One region of the Streptosporangium sp. NPDC049078 genome, then DNA from elsewhere that is predicted to be linked to it. Evidence: riboswitches for the same ligand, from Rfam matches in the RefSeq annotation. Region 1 holds a riboswitch; each other region holds the start of a gene.
What was found. A riboswitch is a leader RNA that binds a small molecule or an ion and turns the genes downstream of it on or off. The one in region 1 is predicted to bind cyclic di-AMP.
Positions count from the first base shown of each region.

Region 2: another riboswitch for cyclic di-AMP. It lies ahead of AB0B90_RS29490 (C40 family peptidase); the one in region 1 lies ahead of AB0B90_RS17155 (NlpC/P60 family protein).
Region 3: another riboswitch for cyclic di-AMP. It lies ahead of AB0B90_RS05975 (C40 family peptidase); the one in region 1 lies ahead of AB0B90_RS17155 (NlpC/P60 family protein).

Region 1 is NZ_JBEZEL010000009.1:191,454-195,280, forward strand. Features, by position in the region: gene AB0B90_RS17150 (LuxR C-terminal-related transcriptional regulator) at 163-363, shown strand; gene AB0B90_RS17155 (NlpC/P60 family protein) at 443-1,492, opposite strand; cyclic di-AMP (ydaO/yuaA leader) riboswitch at 1,498-1,645, opposite strand; gene AB0B90_RS17160 (amino-acid N-acetyltransferase) at 2,080-2,667, shown strand; gene AB0B90_RS17165 (RDD family protein) at 2,896-3,827, shown strand, end outside.
Region 2 is NZ_JBEZEL010000018.1:197,135-200,961, reverse strand. Features, by position in the region: gene AB0B90_RS29500 (M48 family metallopeptidase) at 1-116, opposite strand, end outside; gene AB0B90_RS29495 (hypothetical protein) at 113-961, opposite strand; gene AB0B90_RS29490 (C40 family peptidase) at 1,245-1,817, opposite strand; cyclic di-AMP (ydaO/yuaA leader) riboswitch at 1,900-2,059, opposite strand; gene AB0B90_RS29485 (class I SAM-dependent methyltransferase) at 2,399-3,097, opposite strand; gene AB0B90_RS29480 (NlpC/P60 family protein) at 3,332-3,827, opposite strand, start outside.
Region 3 is NZ_JBEZEL010000003.1:212,010-215,836, forward strand. Features, by position in the region: gene serA (phosphoglycerate dehydrogenase) at 1-332, shown strand, start outside; gene AB0B90_RS05975 (C40 family peptidase) at 939-1,547, opposite strand; cyclic di-AMP (ydaO/yuaA leader) riboswitch at 1,535-1,753, opposite strand; gene AB0B90_RS05980 (3-isopropylmalate dehydrogenase) at 1,909-2,955, shown strand; gene AB0B90_RS05985 (branched-chain amino acid aminotransferase) at 3,129-3,827, shown strand, end outside.

The DNA of each region.
Region 1 (3,827 bases):
GCTATGAAGAGCGGAACTTGACGACCTTTGAACAAGGCGTTTACCGTTCCTGGCGGACGGTATTCATTTCCGGCGTCTCGCACCCGGTTTCCAGAGTGGGGGGAGTGACTCTTGATGGCATATCCAGAAGTGGATTCACGCCATGGCGACAGCCCCCTGGGCATGAGCGATATCGGTCTCAGCGATGACGATCTCGTGCTGCTGGCTGAGCTCGCCAAGGGTGTCACGGTCGATCGGGTGGGGCGTCGCCTCGACATCAGCGGGCGGACCGTCAGGCGCAGGCTGAGAGGCATCTGCGACCGCATCGGTGTCGCCACGGCGATCGAGGCCGTCGCCTGGGCCGCACGCCGTCGTCTGATCTGACACGGCACCGCACGCGTGCCCGGCAGGTCGGGCCGGGCACGCGTGCGGGCAGGGCAGGGCAGGACAGGGCGGGGCACGCTCAGGCGGCGATGCGGACGCCTCCGACGAAGGGCCGGTTGTCGATCGTGGTGATGTGGACGACGTCACCCGTCCGGGGCGCGTGGACCATCAGGCCCGCGCCGATGTAGATCCCGACATGGTGCAGGTCGCTGTAGAAGAAGACCAGGTCTCCGGGGCGTAGCTCTTTCCTGGAGACGTGGGTGCCGGCGGTCCACTGGTCGCCGGTGTAGTGCGGCAGGCTGATGCCGACCTTCTGGTAGGCCCACATGACCAGCCCGGAGCAGTCGAAGGAGTTGGGACCCTCGGCGCCCCAGACGTACGGCTTGAGCTGCTGGGTGAGCGCCCAGCGGGTCGCCTCCGCGGCCTTGCCGCTGCCCACGATGGGCACGTTGGTCTTCACCCGGGCGCCCCTGTTGCCGACGGCCCTGGCACGCACCTCGCTGAACAGGTCGCTCTCGACCCGCGCGACCAGACGCTCGATCTTGGTCCGGTTGCCGTCGATCTCCGCCAGGAGCTTCTTGACCTCCGCCGTCCTCGCCTTGGCGCCGGCCTTCGCCCGCTCGGCGGCCTCGATCGCCCGGGCGACCTGGGCGACCTCCTCGCTCTGCTGCTGCTGGAGCGCGTAGTTGGTGGTGGCCTGATCGAGGAAGGTGTCGGGGTCCGTCGCCTGTGTGAAGGCGAGTCCGGAGTTCAGGCCGCCCGACATGTAGGTGCTCTGCGCCAGGAGGGTGGCCTTGGTACGACGGGAGGCCAGCTCCGACTCGCTCGACGCGAGGATCTTCTCGGCGCTCTCCGCGGCCCGCTGGGCCTGCCTGAGCTTGACCCGCTCGCCGTTGTACCGCTCGGCGAGGACGCCGATCTCCTCGTGCAGTTTCTCGGCCTGCTTGGCCAGCTGCTGGAGGCTGGGTTCGGGGTCGGCGGTGGCCGCGACCGTCGGTGTGCCGAGAGTGAGGGTGGCGAATGCCAGGCCGATCACCGCCATGCGGCGGCGCAGCCCGCGCGGCGCGCGTTCTCGACGGCGGGCGTCGTCGCCCGCGTTCTTTCCTCCGCGGTCGCGCTCGCGCTTCACCAACGGGCTCCTCTCCTCGGCCGCCTACCGGGTTAGCTGACGGGTTCGGGCCGGAGGCAGCCCTACCGAGTGCGCCGTTGGCACTCGGATTCACCCCCAAGGACGTGGTGGGTCCCCGGTTCCCCGTGGTGAGGGATTCGGCGGGTCAGGCTTTTACGTCTCTGACATCGAGCACGGAGATTAGTGCACCCGTGGTTCCTGCTCAACCAGAACTGCGAATTCAGTGGAGGTTCCGCAACTGAAGTGTCACGGAAAGATCACATGTCAATATGATCAACATGGCCATTACGCTGCCTTTACCTCCCCGGCGGGGGGTGTGGGGAAGGTCTTCCCAGGTCCGGGACCGTACCAAAGGTGAGTTGTGGCACACGTGAGATGCCGCGCGCCCAGTGTGGTAAAGCGATTACCGGCGGTCATGTGAGGGGGGTGTGCCGCGAGTTAAGGAGGAGCCGTAATTGAAGACCGGTGAGGACGTACGCTGAACGGTCATGGAGCAGCTTGCTGAGCATTCTCCCGTGCCGGTCGTGCGCACCCCGGGCGGCGGGGAGCGACGCGCGGGACCCGAGGGGGCGGAGCCTGACCCGCCCCTGCCCGAGGCGGCCGAGGTCGCGGAGATCGCCAAGGCCGCCGAGGTCGCCGAGGTCTCGGTCCGTCGTGCCCGGACCCCGGACGTCCGCGCGATCAGGCGGCTCGTCGACACCTACGGCGGCGTCGGCCCCCGCCTGCTGGAGAAGGCCACCGTCACCCTGTACGAGGACGTTCAGGAGTTCTGGGTCGCCACCGACGCCGAGGGGGCGGTCATCGGCTGCGGGGCTCTCCACGTCCTCTGGGAGGATCTGGCCGAGATCCGCACCGTGGCCGTCGATCCGACCCGTCGCGGGATGGGAATCGGCCACCGGATCGTCTCCGCCCTCATTCGCACGGCCGCGGAGCTGGGCCTGCGCCGGGTCTTCTGTCTCACCTTCGAGGTCGACTTCTTCGCCAGGCACGGTTTCCGCGAGATCCAGGGCACGCCCGTCGCCCCCGCGGTCTACGCGGAGCTTCTCGCCTCCTACGACGAGGGCGTGGCGGAGTTTCTCGATCTGGAGCACGTCAAGCCCAACACCTTGGGAAACACCCGGATGTTGCTCCACCTGACACGTGAGCCCGACTGTGATGACTTTAGAGCTGACTGATCGGAAAGGTGACTGTCGATACCTATGTCGATACCTTGTGCAGCAGCAAGCATGTGCGTCTGACATTTGCCACATGCGCAGTCTAAGTGAGGTGACGCGGTGAGCACCGGACAGCCGCCGTATCCACAGGATGATCCCGACCGCGATCGCACACCGTCGGGACACCCGGATTACGGACAGCACAACGCGGGTCGAGCCGCTGGCGAACTCGATCCCGACGTAACGGTCATGGGATATCGGTCGGAGGCCTCACAGCCGAACACCGGCCCAGGACAGAGCCAGCCCGGCTACGGCCAGGGTTACGGGCAGCAGGGCTATGGCCAGCAGCCCGGTTACGGCCAGCAGGGTTACGGCCAGCAGCCCGACTACGGGCAGCAGTCCCAGCAGCAGGGCTACGGCCAGCAGGGCGGGACGGGGTCGTACGGGCAGCAGCAGCCCGGCTACGGGCAGCAGTCCCAGCAGCAGGGTTACGGCCAGCAGCCCGGCTACGGCCAGCAGGGCGGGACCGGCGGGTACGGCCAGCAGGGCGGGACGGGGTCGTACGGGCAGCAGCAGCCCGGTTACGGCCAGCAGGCGTCCCACGAGCAGTCGGGCTACGGCCAGCAGTCCCAGCCCGGTTACGGCCAGCAGGCTTACGGCCAGCAGCCGGGCTACGGCCAGCAGGGGGCCCCGCAGCCCGGCTACGGGCAGCAGCCGGACTACGGGCAGCAGTACGGCCAGCAGGGTTACGGTCAGCAGCCCGACTACGGGCAGCAGGGCTACGGCCAGCAGCCCGGGTACGGGCAGCAGGGCTACGGTCAGCCGTACGGCGGTCCTCCCGGGGCGCCCGCCCCGCTCGCGGAGTGGTGGCAGCGGCTGCTGGCGAGGCTGGTCGACGGGATCATCCTGGCGATCCCGGGGGTCATCATCAGCCTGGTGCTGACCGCGATGCTGGTGACCGCCCCCACCTTCGACGGCACGTCGATCACGGAGGGGAGCGGGACCTTCCTCGCCGGGCTCCTCATCGCGTTGGTCAGCGCGTCGATCTACATGGCCTACGAGTTCCTCATGCTCAGCAGGGGCGGCCAGACGGTCGGCAAGATGGTCATGGGCATCAAGGTCGTGCCGGTCGGCAGTGCCCTGCCGCCCGGTGGGCTCGGCTCCGACATGGCGGTCAAGCG
Region 2 (3,827 bases), on a different contig from region 1:
AGCACGCTCCAGGGCGTGGTGAACGCCACGACCGCCAGCGTGACCGCCCCCAGGCCGGCCGTCGCCCATCCCGCCGACCGCACGCCCGAGGGCGCGTCCTTCGTGCTCAGCGTCACGTGAGTTCCTTCCCGAGGTAGTCGCGCCAGGATGCGGTGAACTCGGCCGGCGACAGGCCGAGCGCGCTCCCGACATCGCTACCGTAGAGCCTCACCAGCGCCTTCTCCCCGAAGCGCTCCGCGACGAACCGGCAGGCGAGCCACGCCTCCTCGTACGCCTGCGCGAGCCTCGGCGCCCCGGGGGCGAAGTCGGCCGGTCCCGGCAGACGCTCGGGCAGGACGCCCGCGCGCACCTCGGTGGCCAGCTCGGCGGCGGCCGTACGCACCGCGATCCCGGCGTCGCGGTAGCCCACGTAGTCGGCGAAGCCCTCCGACAGCCACATCGGCACCCGGCCACCACGGGTCGCGCCGGTGGCCACGTGGGCGAGCTCGTGGGTGATCACCACGTCCCTGCCGGTCTCGGTGAGCCTGGCGTATCCCGAGGGCAGGACGATCACCCGGTCCGCGGTCGCCATCGCGGCCAGGCCGCGGGTGCTGCCGGCTCCGGCGAGCGTCGCGGCCTCGGCGTCGCCGGCGGGAAAGAGGATCACCGCGGGAACCGGCCCCCAGATCTCCGCGATCGTCGCGCGGGCGCGGTCGGCCCTCGCCGCCAGATCCCGCAGGACGGCGTCGGGGACGCCGTGGCCGATCACGAGGGAGTGCTCGCCCCTGACGGTGACGGCGGCACCCGGCCACAGGTCGCGGAGGTCGCCCGGGTCCCGGAGGAGGCGCCGGGCGTCGTACGGGCCGTGCGGGAGGAGCGGTGCGGCTCCGGCCAGGAGGGGGCCCGTCCCGGCGAACGGACCGGCGCTCATCAGCGCCAGCATCCCGGCGAGCACGGCGCGGCGCCCTTTCGGGACGGACATACGAGCCGATGGTACTTGACCGGCATCTCGACCGGCATGGAGCGGCCCCGGCCCTCCTGGTGGAGGGCCGGGGCCGCTTTTCCGTGCTCGGGCGTGTGCTTTCGGCACGTGCTTTCGACGCGCCTCCGGCGTGTGCCCGGACGCGGGCTCGGGCTCCCGTACTCGGGCGCGGTGCTCAGGCACCGTGCCCGGGTCCGGCGCTCGGGCGCCGTGCTCGGGTCCGGCACCCGGGTTCGGAGTTCGGGAGCCGCGCTCGACGCGGTCCCGGGTCCCCCACCCGGGCTCAGGCTCCGGGTCGTGCCGCTCCGGCGAAGGAGGACTTGTAGTAGCCCGCCAGCTTCACGACACGAACCGTCTTGCCACTGCTCGGCGAGTGGACCATCCTGCCCTTGCCGACGTACATGCCGACGTGGCCCTTCCCGCTGAAGAACATCAGGTCACCGGGGCGCAGTTTGCTCCACGAGACCTTCTTCTTGATCGCCCTGTACTGGCTGTGGGTGACCCTGGGGAGGGACACACCCGCCTTCTTCCAGGCGTACCGGACGAGCCCCGAGCAGTCGAACGCTCCGGGCCCGGAGGCTCCCCAGCGGTAAGGGGTGCCGATCTGCTTCTTGGCCGTCGAGACCGCCTTACCGGCCCGTACCTTCTGTCGTGCCGCCTTGCTCATCTTGGCCTTGGCCTTGGCCTTCACCTTGGCCTTCGCCGTGGCTGTGGCCGAGGCCTGAGTGACGGTCTTGGTGGTGCTTTCGGTCTTCTCAGAGACGCCGGCCGCGCTGTTGACCAGGATCTCGGGGGGACCGTCCGCCGCCTGCGCCGCCGTGGGCCCGAGGGTGACCGCTCCGGCTGAGGCGGTCAACGTGAGGGCGATACCGCCGAGGGAAAGGCGGAAAAGGCGCGACAGACGAGGGTTGTGCAGGGTGCTGGACAGGATTTCTCCTTGGGGCTTCCACTGATGCCTACCGGGTTAGCTGACGGATTCGGGCTTGGAAGATGCCCTACGGCATAAACATGCCGATTCACCCCTGGCCGCAGCGTGCTGGGCCTTTTGGGTCCCCGGTTCCATGCCTCCTGGCTGCATGGATTCGGCGGGCCGCCGCAATGATCTCCGCCCCCGGGTGGGGGCACGGCGGCCGGCTGGATTCTTATAAGGGAACCGGCCCGAAGACCGACATTCACCGCGACGGCGTGGCTTGCACGTCGCGACGCCAGAAGTTACCCCGATCCCCAACGTTCGGCAAAGCATTCCCCAAATCCGGGAGGGCCGGCCCCCTTCTTGATCTTACTGTTATCCCTGCTTAATGGCCATTTATGCTAATGAGATATGACCCTCGTCACATCCTTCGCATCACGCCCGGCAAATCACGGTTTCGTAATGTTCGTCACACTCATCGTGATCCACCGATGATGGACCGTTCCCGGACGGTCGGCCGGACGCTCTCAGCGCCTGACACAGGTGTAGGCCCCGTAGATCGACTGCTGGAAGTCCGCCTCGACGATCTCGAAGCCGACGGCGTCCAGCATTGGTTCGAGCAGCCATCTGAAGGTGCTGTACTCGGTGCGCAGATGCTCGGCGTAGTCCTCGCGCGTGTAGCCGAGCGCGGGGTCGTCCGCCGCGCCGTCGAGCCAGCGGCCGAACACGGCGTCGGCCTCGTCCGGCCGGAAGTCGAAGATCAGGTCACGCAGGCGCAGGACGCCCCCCGGCCGTACGATCCGCGCGACGCGGTCGAGCGCGACGGCCTTCCAGAGGTCGGGGAGCTGATGGAGTGCGTGGCGGGTGTAGACCGCGTCGGCGGGCGGCCCGGTGTGCTCGTAGGACAGGAAGCCCGCCCGCACGCACTCGACCGCGGAGAGCCTGTTCTCGGCGGCACGGGCGGCCAGGAAGTCGTGCATCGCCGGGGAGACGTCCACCGCCACCACCCGCGAGAACCGCCGCGCCGCGGCCAGGGCGAACTGTCCGGTCCCCGCGCCGAACTCCACCACCGTCGCGCTCTCCCCCACGCCGTGCCTCGCGAGCACGGCGAGGTCCTCTTCGGGGTCGGGCCTGCCCTGCTTCCGGTCGAACCCGGCGACGAACGCGGCGTCGAGGTGCTCAGGTCCGGCGTACGCGAGCTCGTCGGGTATCCATGGTTTGATCATGTTCCGATGCTCGCAGCAGCACCGCGCCCGGCACATCCGGTTTTTTCCGGCGCCCCACCCCACCCGGCGCGGGAGCCTCGCCGTCGCCTCGCAGGCCACTGCGGACGGAGCCGCCGTGGGGCCGCTGAGCCACAGGGGAGCACCGGGGAACCGCCTGGGGCACCGGGCGCCACCGGGGGTCATGGCGGCCACTGACGGCCACTGACGGCCACTGACAACGCCGCGGGGCAACGCTCAGGGGCGGACGGCTCCGACGATACGACGGCCGTAGGACGACAGCGGGACGGTCTTGACGACGTCGCCCGTCTGCGGGGCGTGCACGATCTGGCCGTTGCCCGCGTACATGCTGACGTGGCCGAGGCCCTCGCTGAAGATGAGGTCGCCGGGCTGGAGGTCGCTCAGGGAGACCTTGCGGCTCGCACCCCAGCTCCACTGCTCCCAGGTCGTCCGGGGAAGGGAGACTCCCCCGTTGCGCCAGGCGCCCTGGACCAGGCCGGAGCAGTCCCAGCCTGCCGGGCCCGTGCCGCCGTACCGGTAGGGCTTGCCGATCTGGGCGAAGGCGAACTGCAGGGCGGCGCGGGCGTTGCCCGAGGCTGAGCCGGTGTACTGGACCCCGGTGCTCTGCGGGTTGCCCACCTTGAAGGCGTTGAGCTCGCGCAGGAGCTTCGTCTGTGCCCTCACCATCTTTTCGGCCTTGGCCTTCTCCTCGGCCAGCTCGTCCCGCGTCTTG
Region 3 (3,827 bases), on a different contig from region 1:
ACGGCCGCACGGTCTCGGTCTCCGGCACCCTGTCCGGGCCGAGGCAGATCACGAAGATCGTCGAGGTCAACGGCTACCAGATGGAGATCGAGCCCACCGACCACCTGTCGTTCTTCACCTACACCGACCGTCCCGGCATCGTCGGCGTGGTCGGCCGTATTCTCGGCGACCACTCGATCAACATCGCCTCGATGCAGGTGGCCCGGGACGCCAAGGGCGGCAAGGCGCTGATCGCCCTCACCGTCGACACCGCGATCCCGGCCGAGGTGATCGACCAGATCGGCGCGGAGATCGGCGCCGACAGCGGCCGCTCGGCCGACCTGGCCGACTAGCCCCGTTTCCCGCGCGTGCCGCGTCGTCGCGGGTCGGTGGCCCTTCCCGATCCAGGACGACATGCGATCACCCAGGACCGATCGGGGGACGTACGGGAAACACGGCCGTGGTCCACCGATGTGGCCGCCGCCCCGATGACCGGGGCGGCGGCCACATCTCGTCTCAGCATGTGAGAAGTGTGTACGCCGGGCGAGACGGCGTTTCCGTGGGCAGGTAGCCTGGAATGAAATGCGCCAGGTTCTCGTAATTCCTACCTGCCGCGGCGAGGCCTGACAGGGGCAGGCCGGCGACTCGCCGCGGTGTTGTGGCGCTTGCCGGCTCCAAGCCCCCGTCGCCGGTCCGTGATCCGGACCCTCGACATCAGGCCTGGTCGGAGTCCCGACCGGAGACTTGACCACCTTCCTTGCTCGCGTGCGACCGAGACGAGATTCGCCATGTACGACATGTATCCCTGGAACCGTCCCGAGGAGACAGAGGACGAGGCCACCGACGCGCTCCAGACCGCTCTGGACCGCAGGGACAACGGTGGTGCCCCCACCCGCTGAACCCGTTCTCGCCGCCACCGGGGCCTCCACGGCCTCCCGGCGGCGATCCGCCGGCGTGTCTCATCCGCCGGGCACGACTTCGATCGCGAGCTCGACCCGCTTGGCGAGCTGGACCCCCTGCGGGTCGGGGCGGACCGCGCCGACGAAGGAGGCGCGGCGCCAGGAGCTGAGCTTCTCCTCCTTGACGACGTCGCCGCTTTGCGGGGCGTGAACCATGTAGCCGGGCTTTGTGATCATGCCGACGTGGCCGAGGCCGCTGAAGAAGGCCAGGTCACCGGCTCTGAGGTCCTTCCAGGCGATCTTCTTGGAGAAGGCGGCGTACTGGTCGTAGGTGACGCGGGGGAGTTTGATCCCGGCGGCGCCGTAGGCGCGGAGCATCAGGCCGGAGCAGTCGAAGCCGCCGTTGCCGGTGCCGCCCCAGACGTAGGGCGTTCCGCGCTTGGACATGGCCCACTGCACGGCCTTCTGCCAGGCGGGCCTGACGTCCATCGCCTTCAGCGTTTCCTTCAGCGTGGGGGTTTTGAGCGCCGCGGGTCCGGGGGCGGGGGGCGGGGAGGCGGCCAGGGCGGCGGTCGAGGTCGCGCACACCGCGGCGCCGGCGAGGATCAGGGAGGCGGAGATGGACAGGACGCGGGGGAGAACTGTGCCGGACAGGATGATTCCTTCCATAAGGCCGGCCGGGTGAGCTGTCGGGCTCGGGCGTGGAGGCCGCCCTACGGCGCGAGAACGCGCTGATTCGCCCCAAGGGATCCGCCTGATGACGACCGGGAACGCGCTCCGGGGGAGGGGCGGTGTTCTCGGGGGTGCGGTAGATCCCGTAAAGAGTGGTTCCCCGGCTCCGTGCGGGCCCGGTAAGGGGATGGCCCGTACGGATTAGGCAGTGATGTGAATGGGAGGACCATAACGAAACCTCCCTAAACGGTCAATAGGGAGCAAAAAAGGACAAAACGATCAGAGGGTCTGTCGTGCGAACACGTCCGCAGAATGAGACCGGTGTTCAATCGCCGAGACGGACCGGTAAGGTGCCTGCATGGATTCGCGTAACATTCGCCTGGCGGTCATCCCCGGGGACGGAATCGGAGTCGAGGTCGTCGCCGAAGGGCTGAAGGTCCTCGAAGCGGTCGGTACGAAGGTGGAGACCACCACCTACGACCTCGGCGCCAAGCGCTACCACGAAACCGGCGAGACCCTGCCGGACCCGGTCCTCGACGAACTGCGCGGATACGACGCGATCCTGCTCGGCGCGGTCGGCGACCCCAGCGTGCCCCCGGGCATCCTGGAGCGCGACCTGCTGCTCAAGCTCCGCTTCCAGCTCGACCACTACGTGAACCTGCGCCCGGTCAAGCTCTTCCCCGGCGTCGAGACGCCGCTGGGCGGATCCCGCCCCGAGGACATCGACATGATCGTCGTCCGCGAGGGCACCGAGGGCCCGTACGCCGGAGCGGGTGGCGTCATGCGCAGGGGCACGCCGCACGAGATCGCCACCCAGGAGTCGCTGAACACCGCCTACGGCGTCGAGCGCGTCGTGCGTTACGCCTTCGACAAGGCGCTCGGCCGCCCCCGCAAAAAGCTGACGCTGGTCCACAAGACCAACGTGCTCACCTACGCCGGCGACCTCTGGGCCCGCACCTTCGACCGCGTCGGCCTGGAATATCCCGAGGTCCAGACCGACTACTGCCACGTCGACGCGGCCTCGATGTTCTTCGTCAGCCAGCCGGAGCGCTTCGACGTGATCGTCACCGACAACCTCTTCGGTGACATCCTCACCGACATCGGCGCGGCGATCGCCGGCGGCATCGGTCTGGCGGCGAGCGGCAACGTCAACCCCGACCGCACCGCGCCGAGCATGTTCGAGCCGGTTCACGGCAGCGCCCCCGACATCGCGGGCCAGGGCAAGGCCGACCCGACCGCCACGATCCTGTCGGTCGCCATGCTCCTCGACCACCTCGGTATGGCCGCCGAGGCCACCAGGGTCGAGCAGGCCGTCGCCGACGACCTGGTCGAGCGGACGGCCGGCCGGGCCGGCCGGACCACCCACGAGATCGGCGACGACATCACCGCCCGAGTAGCCGGCTGAGGAAGCCGCCTCCCTCGACCCCGACGCGCCTGGCGGCTCACCTGAGCCGCCAGGCGCGTTTTTGTTTCTCCAGCACTGCCGGTTTTCGGCATGGATGGAGTAGTTTCCCGTTACCCGGTCCGACGCAGAATGGACCCAAGGGTAAGCCAGACCTCAAGAGAAGGATCCGTGCGATGACCACCGCTCAGAAGCTCAGCTTCGACGTGCAGCTCTCCGACCACGCTCGCACCGCGGCAGAGCGCGAGCAGGTAATGGCGAGTCCCGGGTTCGGTCAGGTCTTCACCGACCACATGATCTCGATCGACTACACCGAGGGTGAGGGCTGGCACGACGCCAGGCTCATGCCGTACGGCCCGCTCAGCCTCGACCCCGCGACGTCGGTCTTCCACTACGCGCAGGAGCTTTTCGAAGGGCTCAAGGCCTACCGCCAGGAGAACGGCGCGATCGTGGCCTTCCGGCCGGAGGCGAACGCCGCCCGCTTCAACAGCTCCGCGCTGCGGATGGCCATGCCCGAACTGCCCGAGGAGACGTTCGTCGAGTCGCTGGAGCTGCTCGTCCAGACCGACCGCGAGTGGGTCCCGACCACGCCGGGGCACAGCCTCTATCTGCGCCCCTTCATGATCGCCACGCAGCCGGCGCTCGGCGTCAACTACCCGTCCAGGAGCTACAAGTACATGGTCATCGCCTCTCCGGCGGCGGCCTACTTCGGAGGCGGGCAGGCCGTGACGGTCTGGCTCTCCACCGAGTACACCCGCGCGGCCCCCGGCGGCACCGGCTTCGCCAAGTGCGGCGGCAACTACGCGGCGGCCTTCGTCGCCCAGCGCCAGGCCGTCGAGCAGGGCTGTGACCAGGTGGTCTGGCTGGATGCGGGC